3 regions of the Serratia sp. FDAARGOS_506 genome follow, and region 2 is predicted to be linked to each of the others. Evidence: predicted binding sites of a transcription regulator. Region 2 holds the regulator's gene; each other region holds the start of a gene.

The links. Region 2 encodes LexA, which represses DNA repair genes until DNA is damaged. Its sites were predicted from a motif close to TNCTGTATGTACATACAGNA; they were not measured.
Region 1: a site for LexA is predicted at 1,894-1,913, ahead of EGY12_RS17290 (metal-dependent hydrolase). Genes of this name have one in related genera too.
Region 3: a site for LexA is predicted at 1,835-1,854, ahead of sulA (SOS-induced cell division inhibitor SulA). Genes of this name have one in related genera too.

What each region holds. Positions count from the first base shown of each region.
Region 1 is NZ_CP033831.1:3,552,474-3,555,751, reverse strand. It holds gene EGY12_RS17305 (fructosamine kinase family protein) at 1-16, shown strand, start outside; gene EGY12_RS17300 (YniB family protein) at 52-612, opposite strand; gene hxpB (hexitol phosphatase HxpB) at 845-1,510, shown strand; gene EGY12_RS17290 (metal-dependent hydrolase) at 1,936-2,484, shown strand; gene EGY12_RS17285 (L-cystine transporter) at 2,666-3,278, shown strand, end outside.
Region 2 is NZ_CP033831.1:1,033,547-1,036,824, forward strand. It holds gene dinF (MATE family efflux transporter DinF) at 1-775, opposite strand, end outside; gene lexA (transcriptional repressor LexA) at 878-1,486, opposite strand; gene EGY12_RS05210 (diacylglycerol kinase) at 1,589-1,957, opposite strand; gene plsB (glycerol-3-phosphate 1-O-acyltransferase PlsB) at 2,106-3,278, shown strand, end outside.
Region 3 is NZ_CP033831.1:3,233,822-3,237,099, reverse strand. It holds gene yccS (YccS family putative transporter) at 1-984, shown strand, start outside; gene EGY12_RS15635 (TfoX/Sxy family DNA transformation protein) at 989-1,645, opposite strand; gene sulA (SOS-induced cell division inhibitor SulA) at 1,875-2,387, shown strand; gene ompA (porin OmpA) at 2,745-3,278, shown strand, end outside.

The DNA.
Region 1 (3,278 bases), 2.3 Mb from region 2:
GCCCGAGGCGTCGTAACCTTTCGGGGCGCCGCTCGGCGCCCCGCTCATGGCTCAGGCCGCACCGGCCAACTGCCCCAGCAGGCGGATCACGAACCAGGCGATCACCGCAATCACGATCGGCAGGATGTACAGCGGGAAGTACTGCAGGAAGATGGTGTGGTGTGGTAGCGTAATGCGCTCCTCCAGCTGCTGGCGCGTATGTCCTTCGCTGCCCTTGGCCTGCTCCAGGATCATTTGATCTTCCAACCCTTCGCGGATGAACTTGACCTGGCGCGACATACGCGCGCCGGAAGCCTGCAGCGCCAGCCCAACGAAGATCAGTATATAGATGATGATGAACATCAGATTGGCGCCGCTGAACAGGCTTTTATCCACGTCAGGCACCGGCGAGTTGTACCAGAAAAGGTTCAGGAACGGCGTATTGAAGCGCACCATATCCACCATCACGTGGACAAAATCCAGCATCACCGCGTTGATGCCCTTGGTTTTTTCACTGTGCTGATAGATAAAGCCCAGCACGGAAATCAGCGTCGACAGCAACGCCGGGATAAAAACCACCCATCCGAGAATGCGTTTCAAAATGGCGATACGCCCGGCCTGTTGATACGTCATGTGTTCCCCTTGTTAGCGACGTAACCGAATCGGCTAAGTCTACCTGCAGTTGGCGAAAATCGCCCACCGTTTTCTTCATTCCCGCTGTGCTACAAGCTTAGCCGAATTCGCCGAAATCAACAGTTTACCCGCGATTCACGCCCCCTTGTTGGTGGGGCCCCGTTTTGAAGCGCCCCGCCGGCAATGCTACAGTAGCGGGACATTCACCCGCGCCGGCAGGAGTTAACCGTTAATGGCTTATTCGCAACGCATTGAAACCGCAATTTTTGATATGGACGGCTTGTTGATCGATTCAGAACCGCTGTGGCTGCAGGCCGAGCTGGATATCTTCGGCGCGCTGGGTCTGGATCTGTCCGATCGCCACAAACTGCCGGACACCCTGGGATTGCGCATCGATCTGGTGGTGAAGATGTGGTACCAGGCGATGCCCTGGCAAGGGGTTTCGCTCGATGAGGTGTCGGCGCGGATTATCGAACGCGCCATCGAGCTGGTGCACGAGACGCGTCCGCTGTTGCCGGGCGTGCGGCAGGCGCTGGAGCTGTGCCGTAGCCAGGGGCTGAACATCGGTCTCGCCTCCGCCTCGCCGCTGCATATGCAACAGCAGGTGCTGAAAATGTTCGATCTTGAGGGTTACTTTGATCAGCTGGTTTCTGCCGAATACCTGCCGTACAGCAAACCGCACCCGGAGGTCTACCTGATCGCCGCCGAACGCCTGGGCAGCGATCCGCTGCGCTGTATCACGCTGGAAGACTCCTTTAACGGCATGATCGCCACCAAGGCCGCGCGGATGCGTTCCATCGTGATCCCAGCCGCCGAATACCGCCACGATCCGCGCTGGGCGCTGGCTGATCACAAGCTGGAGACCCTGGAACAGCTCACCCCCGCCCACGTTGCCTGACCTGCGGCGCCGGCCACCGGCGCCCTGGCTTTTCCGCTCTGCGTCATAAAAGGGATCTGTGCCGCAAAACAAACGAAACAGCGTTTCATTATTATTGAATCGGCATGCTGTTGTTACTATGCTGGGCGGCAGGGAAAGCGGCGGTTCGCAGAGCGTTGTCACTGCCACGCAGCGCTCTTCGCGGCCGCCGCTTCCTCCCGCCGCCGCACACTGAAAACCGCCTTCGTGTCTCTCCGTTACACACCGACCATCGCCCGCTTTTCGTTCCCTCACGTCAGAATCGATGATTTGTTAGGCGTTTCATTAACAAGCCGTTGTAAAACAGGGAAAAATAAACAATTGGTTACAGGGTAACTGCTTCCACTACTGGGAATTTTCCCATATACTGGATAAATTAACAGTTTACCAGCCGGAATCGCAACAGCATGACTGCGGAAGGACATCTCATTTTCTCTGTCGCTTGCGCGATCTTCGCCAAGAAGGCGGAAGTCACGCCAGAGCTGGCTACCGGCGACTGGTGGCACATCATACCCGCCGCGCTGCTGACCTCGCTGCTGCCGGACATCGATCACCCCAAGTCGGTACTGGGCCAGCGTCTGCGCTGGATTGCCCTGCCCATCGCCCGCGCCTTCGGCCACCGCGGCTTCACCCACAGCCTGCTGGCGATAGCCGGCGGCATGGCGCTGTTCCAGTTGGACGTGCCGCGCAGCTGGCCAATCCCGGCAGACGCGCTGCACGCCATGATCATCGGCTACTTCAGCCACCTGCTGGCCGATATGCTCACCCCCGCCGGCGTTCCGCTGCTGTGGCCGTGCCGCTGGCGTTTTCGCCTGCCGCTGCTCAACTCGCAAAAAGGCAACCAGCTCGAGCGCGTGCTGTGTCTGTGCCTGGTGGCGTTTGCCATCTGTTGGCAAGGTGATTTCACCCTGCCGGTGCAATCCTATGTTGAGCAAATCAGAAATATCAGACTCTGATCACAAAAACAGACTCAACCCATCACCCTTGCGTATATAAAACGAACAAAAACACACAAAAAGCTATATCAAATTCCATTTGGATATAAGTAGGCCACTCGGCAAACTGTTACGATATTTACATCGCGACATACGTGATGCGTAGTCGTTTTTATAAGAAAGATTATTGGAGACATTGGGGATGAATCTTCCGCTCGTGATTAACGTGCTGGTGTTTGTCGCGCTCCTGTTGCTGTTGGCGCAAACCCGCCACAAGCAATGGAGCCTGGCGAAAAAAGTGCTGGTCGGCCTGGTGGTCGGCGTGGTGTTCGGCCTGGGCCTGCAGCTGGTGTACGGCTCCGACAACCCGGTGCTGAAAGAATCCATCAGCTGGTTCAACATCGTCGGCAACGGCTATGTGCAGCTGTTGCAAATGATCGTCATGCCGCTGGTGTTCGCCTCGATCCTGAGCGCGGTGGCCAAGCTGCACAACGCCTCTTCCCTGGGCAAAATCAGCGTCCTGACTATCGGCACGCTGCTGTTCACCACGCTGATCTCGGCGCTCGTGGGCGTGCTGGTCACCAACCTGTTCGGCCTGACCGCCGAAGGTCTGGTGCAAGGCGCGCAGGAAAGCGCTCGCCTGACGGCGATCCAAACCAACTACGTGGGCAAACTGGCCGATCTGACCGTGCCGCAGATGGTGCTGTCGTTCATTCCGAAAAACCCGTTCGCCGATCTGACTGGCGCCAGCCCGACGTCGATCATCAGCGTGGTGATCTTCGCCACCTTCCTCGGCGTGGCGTCGCTGCAGCTGC
Region 2 (3,278 bases):
GCGACGCAAAGCACAGTTGCAACAACAGTGAACGCAGCATGATGTCGCGGTTAAGCGCCAGCAGCCGACGCAGATCGCCACGCCAGGCCTGGCGCAGCATCGGCAGGGTAATACCGCGCAGGCGCATCACCCGCCATGCCAGCCACAGGCCGAGCAGCAGCGTGGCGTATTCGGCGATGGCGGTGGCCGCCGCCGCCCCCCGCACGTTCCAGCCCAGGCCCATCACCAGCCAGATATCCAGCACGATGTTCAGCAGGTTGCCGACGATCAGCAGGATCACCGGCGCACGCACGTACTGCACGCCGAGCAGCCAGCCCAGCAGCACCAGATTAGCCAGCGCCGCCGGCGCGCTCAGCCAACGGATCTCAAGAAAACGCCGCGCCTGTTCCAGCACCTCGCCATTGCCACCGACGATCCGCAGCGCCAGTTCGATCAGCGGATAGCGCAACAGGACGATCGCCACCCCGGCCAGCAGCGCCAGCAGCAGCGGTTGCATAAAGGCGCGCGCCAGCGCCTGCGGGTTCTGTGCCCCCAGCGCCTGCGCCGCCAGGCCGGTGGTGCTCATGCGCAGGAACAACAGCAGCATGAACAGGAAGCTGGTCGCCACCGCGCCAATCGCAACGCCCCCCAGGTAGATCGGGCTGTCTAGGTGGCCGATCACCGCGGTATCCACCAGCCCGAGCAGCGGCACGGTGATATTGGAGAAAATCATCGGCAGGGCCAGGCGCCACAGGGCTTTATCGGTATCGCTGGTAAAGGCGGAAATCAAGCGCATGATGAGATGTTTCCCGTAGCAGTGACGAAAAGGGCAAAGTCAGAAACAAAAACGCCCCAGAACAGGGGCGATTGATACAGGGAGGCACTGAGGGCGCGGCGATTAAATCCAGTCGCCGTTGCGAATCACCCCCACCGCCAGCCCTTCGATAGTGAAATTCTGCTGACGCAGATCGACCACGATCGGTTGGAATTCGTTGTTCTCCGGTAGCAGTTCAACCACGTTGCCGTGCTTCTTCAGACGTTTGACCGTGACTTCATCTTCGATGCGCGCCACCACGACCTGGCCGTTGCGCACGTCTTGCGTCTTGTGCACCGCCAGCAGATCGCCGTCCAGAATGCCGATGTCACGCATCGACATGCCGTTCACCCGCAGCAGGAAATCGGCGCTCGGTTTAAACAGGGAAGGATCCACCTGGTAGTGCCCTTCAATGTGCTGCTGCGCCAGCAGCGGCTCGCCGGCGGCGACGCGGCCGATCAGCGGCAGCCCTTCTTCTTCTTCCATCAGCAGGCGGATACCGCGCGAGGCACCGGAGACGATTTCGATCACGCCTTTGCGTGCCAGCGCCTTCAGGTGTTCTTCGGCGGCGTTAGGTGAGCGGAACCCCAGACGCATCGCGATCTCGGCACGCGTTGGCGGCATGCCCGTTTGCGAAATATGATCGCGAATCAGATCGTAGACCTCTTGCTGTCTGGTAGTTAGTGCTTTCATTCCGCCCCCTGTTTGTTTATACAGTCTTGCTGTGAGTATATACAGGTAAGCGCAGATTGGGAACCAAAGAATAAATAAAAATCAGTCAGTAGGCGCTTTGCGTCAGCCGAAACGCTGCCACAAGACCGTGCCCCAAACGAACAGCGCCAGCACGATCGCCAGCGACACCGCCGCCGACCCCATGTCTTTGGCCCGGCCGGACAGCTCGTGATGTTCGCTGCCGATGCGATCCACCACCGCCTCGATCGCGCTGTTCAGGATCTCGACGATCATCACCAGCGCTACCGATCCGATCAATAAAATGCGCGCTATCGCACCCACATCCAGCCAGACAGCCAGTATGATAGCCAGAACGGTGACCACCAGTTCCTGGCGGAAAGCCGCTTCGTGCTGCCAGGCGGCGGAAAGCCCTTTATAGGAATAGCCGGCGGCCTTGATGATGCGGGTCAGTCCGGTTGCTTGGTTTGCCATGTTTTCGTGCCTTTCTCAGAGGTCGGTCATAATAAAAAGAGTCTAGAACAGTCCGCGCTGACGGCTCTCGGTTTTCGAACACCACAGATCTGCTACCCGGTTTCTGGTATGCTTGCGGCGCATTGCTAACAAGAGGCTTCACGTTGTTATGTCAGGTTGGCGTAAAATTTATTATAAAATATTGAATTTACCACTTAAATTGTTGGTAAGAAGTAAGGTCATCCCTTCAGATCCGGTTACCGAGCTAGGGTTGGATCCCTCACGGCCGATTTTGTATGTTTTGCCTTACAATTCCAAGGCGGATTTGCTGACGCTGCGCACCCAGTGCCTGGCGCAGGATCTGCCCGATCCGCTCAACTCGCTGGAGATCGACGGCACCGTGCTACCGAGCTACGTGTTCATTCACGACGGCCCGCGCGTGTTCCGCTATTACACCCCGAAAGAAGAGTCGGTAAAGCTGTTCCACGACTATCTGGATCTGCACCGCAGCAACCCGGATCTCGACATTCAGATGCTGCCGGTTTCGGTGATGTTCGGCCGCTCGCCGGGCCGCGAAGGCCACGGCACGCCGCACCTGCGTCTGTTGAACGGCGTGCAGAAATTCTTTGCCGTGCTGTGGCTCGGCCGCGACAGCTTCGTGCGTTTCTCCAATACCGTTTCGCTGCGCCGCATGGCCACCGAGCACGGCACGGATAAAACCATCGCGCAGAAACTGGCGCGCGTGGCGCGCATGCACTTCTCGCGTCAGCGCCTGGCTGCGGTAGGCCCGAGCCTGCCGGCCCGTCAGGATCTGTTCAACAAGCTGTTGGCGTCCAAAGCGATCGAAAAAGCGGTCGAAGACGAAGCCCGCAGCAAGAAGATCTCGCACGAGAAAGCCCAGCAGAACGCCATCGCGCTGATGGAAGAGATCGCCGCCGACTTCTCCTACGAAACCGTGCGCCTGTCCGATCGCGTGCTGAGCTGGACCTGGAACCGGCTGTATCAGGGCATCAACGTCACCAACGCCGAGCGCGTGCGCCAGCTGGCGCAGGACGGCCACGAGATCGTCTACGTGCCCTGCCACCGCAGCCACATGGACTACCTGCTGCTGTCCTACGTGCTGTATCACCAGGGCCTGGTGCCGCCGCACATCGCCGCGGGCATCAACCTCAACTTCTGGCCGGCCGGCCCGATCTTCCGCCGTCTTGGCGCATTCTTCATCCGCCGCACCTTCAAGGGCAACAAGCTGTACTCGACGGTGTTCCGCGAATACCTCGGCGAGCTGTTCACCCGCGGCTACTCGGTGGAATACTTCGTGGAAGGCGGCCGTTCCCGCACCGGG
Region 3 (3,278 bases), 2.2 Mb from region 2:
CTGACGCCGCAGTCGGCCCTGTTCCGCCACGCGATCCGCATGTCGGCGGTGCTGTGCGTGGGTTACGCCTTAATTCAATTCACCGGCATGCAACACGGTTACTGGATCCTGCTGACCAGCCTGTTCGTCTGCCAACCGAACTATAACGCCACCCGCCGGCGCTTGGCACTGCGCATCATCGGCACCCTGGCCGGTATCCTTATCGGCCTGCCGATCCTTTATTTCGTGCCTTCACTGGAAGGACAACTGGTGTTAATCGTCATCACCGGCGTTCTGTTCTTCGCTTTCCGCACCGTACAATATGCACACGCGACGATGTTCATCACGCTGCTGGTACTTTTGTGCTTTAACCTGTTGGGTGAAGGATTCGAAGTCGCAGCCCCACGCGTTTACGATACCTTGCTAGGCTGCGCCATCGCTTGGGCGGCGGTCAGCTTTATCTGGCCGGATTGGAAGTTCCGCCAACTGCCGGCGGTGGTGGATAAAACACTGAATGCCAACTGCCGTTATCTGGACGCCATTCTGGTGCAATACCACCAGGGTAAGGATAACGGCCTTGCCTACCGCATTGCGCGACGAGATGCCCACAACAGCGATGCCGAACTGGCTTCGGTCATCTCCAACATGTCCGCCGACCCCAAGGCCGACAAGGCGCTACAGGAAGCCGCTTTCCGTCTGCTCTGCCTGAATCACACTCTCCTGAGTTATATCTCGGCATTGGGCGCGCACCGCGAGCGGCTGAACACTCCTGCCACGCTCGATCTGCTCAATGATGCCGTATGTTATGTAGACGGCGCCTTGCACCAGGAGGAACGGAACAGCCAGCGAATTACGCAGGCGCTGGAACAGCTGGCGGAGCGCATTCGCAAAGCCGTTCCGGAACCAGAAAGTAAAGAACAGCTGGTTTTGCAGCAGGTGGGACTGGTGCTCGAATTGCTGCCGGAACTCACCGCGCTGCACACTCAAATCAATAAGGCCGCCTAATTATTCAGGGCCCACTCGGTGGGCCCTGAATCACCGGTGCATGCCCATGGCGACGCATCGCCATCATATGATCAAACCAACGCACCAGTTCGTTATACAAGTCGCTCGGCAATGCTGCCTGATGATAACCGGCTATCGCCCCACCCAGCGACAGCAGAACTCGCAATCCCAAATTGGTCTGTTGTTGCAGCAGGCAAAGATAGCTGCGTTTCGCACCGTGTAGCCGCAAATCATAGGCGTTGCGGATACCCGCTCGCCACAGCAAGCGTTCCATGTTGACATCTATATTCGGTAGCGCCTTCAATCTTCCATGATCGCCGGCCTTGAGCCGCTGCTCCTGGCGCGCTTCCCTGACAGCTTGCCATGCCAGCCCCACCAGCTCATTACGATCCCGCCACAGAGACTCATCAACCCAGTAATAACGCAAAGTGATGGGCACACCACGCTTGGAATAAACCATATTGACCATGCCCCGGGCGCGAAAGGCCGGCTCCATGCTCGCCGTAGCCCGCAAATACAGCTCGCCTTCCGCTATCACTGCAAACATCACCCCCTCAGCCAACAACCCATAGCCGCCAAACTGCGACCGCGTGGTGATGGTACCCAACGCGGCGAAGCAATTTTTAGCCTGCGCGATTCTTCTCGTCGACATCCTTTTCATAGCGTTCCTCCTTTTTAGGTTCCGTTCGTATTATTTCTCTCATCAATGAAAAAAGTAACGTGAACAACTAATTAGGAAAATACGCACTATCCGCCTGCATGCCAATCACAAAAAACATCAGTACAAAAAATGATCGCAATTATGCGAGCCGCTACGAAAATTTGGGTTGATCTTATCCTAAACCAGAGGTACTGTATAAACATACAGTAACACGACGGGCGGGAACTTTATGCGTACTCAATCACTCTACCAACCTCATTTCAGCCATGGCTCTTTTACAGCGAATAACGTTGCGAAGAACACGGATGTCGGCAAAGAGAAAGAGAATGGCTTAATCAGTGAACTTGTTTACAACGAGCGCCAGCCCGCAGTGGCTCAACTGCTGCTGCCCCTGCTGCTGCAACTGGGCAAACAATCTCGCTGGCTGCTGTGGCTCACACCTCAGCAAAAGTTAAGCAAACAATGGTTGCAGCAGTCCGGCCTGCCGGTAGATAAAATGGTGCAGTTGAGCCAAATCAGCCCGGTGAATACGGTTGAAGCGATGGAAAAAGCGCTGCAAACGGGGAACTACAGCGTGGTTCTCGGCTGGTTGCCCGAGCTAACGGAGGAGGATCGTCTAAAATTAAGACGTGCGGCAGAATTGGGTAATGCCTATGGGTTTATCATGCGTCCTCAACGTGACATTGACCCGACTCACGGACACTGTTCCACCCTAAAAATTCACTCTTCTTTGTATCATTAAGTAAATTTAGGATTTTTCCCATCATTTTTGCACCCCGTAGAGGGAACCTTTACGGGATAAGGCGCGAAGCTAGTCCGGCTGCGGTTTGCCAAGCAAAAACGCCCAATGAATCGCCGTTTTTTTAGGCTGAGAATGTTAGCAAATATGTACGATTCCGCGTTTTTTTTTAGAGCCTTATCACATCACACTTGTAACTTTCGCGCCACGTTGTAGACTTTACATCGCCAAGGTTGCTCTATAACGTCAGAAAAACTGGCGAGTAACAAACGAGGGCTTAAACCTTGGCGAAGGAATTTAACCAAGGGCTTAAAACAGCTTTAAAGCTCATTGCCTATTTGGATGATAACGAGGCGCAAAATGAAAAAGACAGCTATCGCATTAGCAGTGGCACTGGCAGGTTTCGCTACCGTAGCGCAAGCCGCTCCAAAAGATAACACCTGGTACACCGGTGCTAAACTGGGTTGGTCCCAGTACCACGACACTGGTTTCTACGGCAACGGTTACCAGAACGGTATCGGCAACGGCCCAACCCACAAAGATCAGCTGGGTGCCGGCGCGTTCCTGGGCTACCAGGCAAACCAATACCTGGGCTTCGAACTGGGCTATGACTGGCTCGGCCGTATGCCTTACAAAGGCAGCGTGAACAACGGTGCTTTCAAAGCGCAGGGCGTTCAACTGGCCGCTAAACTGAGCTACCCAATTGCTGACGATCTGGACATCTACACTCGTCTGGGTGGTATGGTATGGCGCGCAGACTCCAAAGCTAACTACGGCAACGGCACTCGCCTGAGCGACCACGACACCGGCGTTTCTCCGCTGGCTGCTGTTGGTGTTGAATACGCACTGACCAAAAACTGGGCTACCCGCCTGGACTACCAGTTCGTAAGCAAC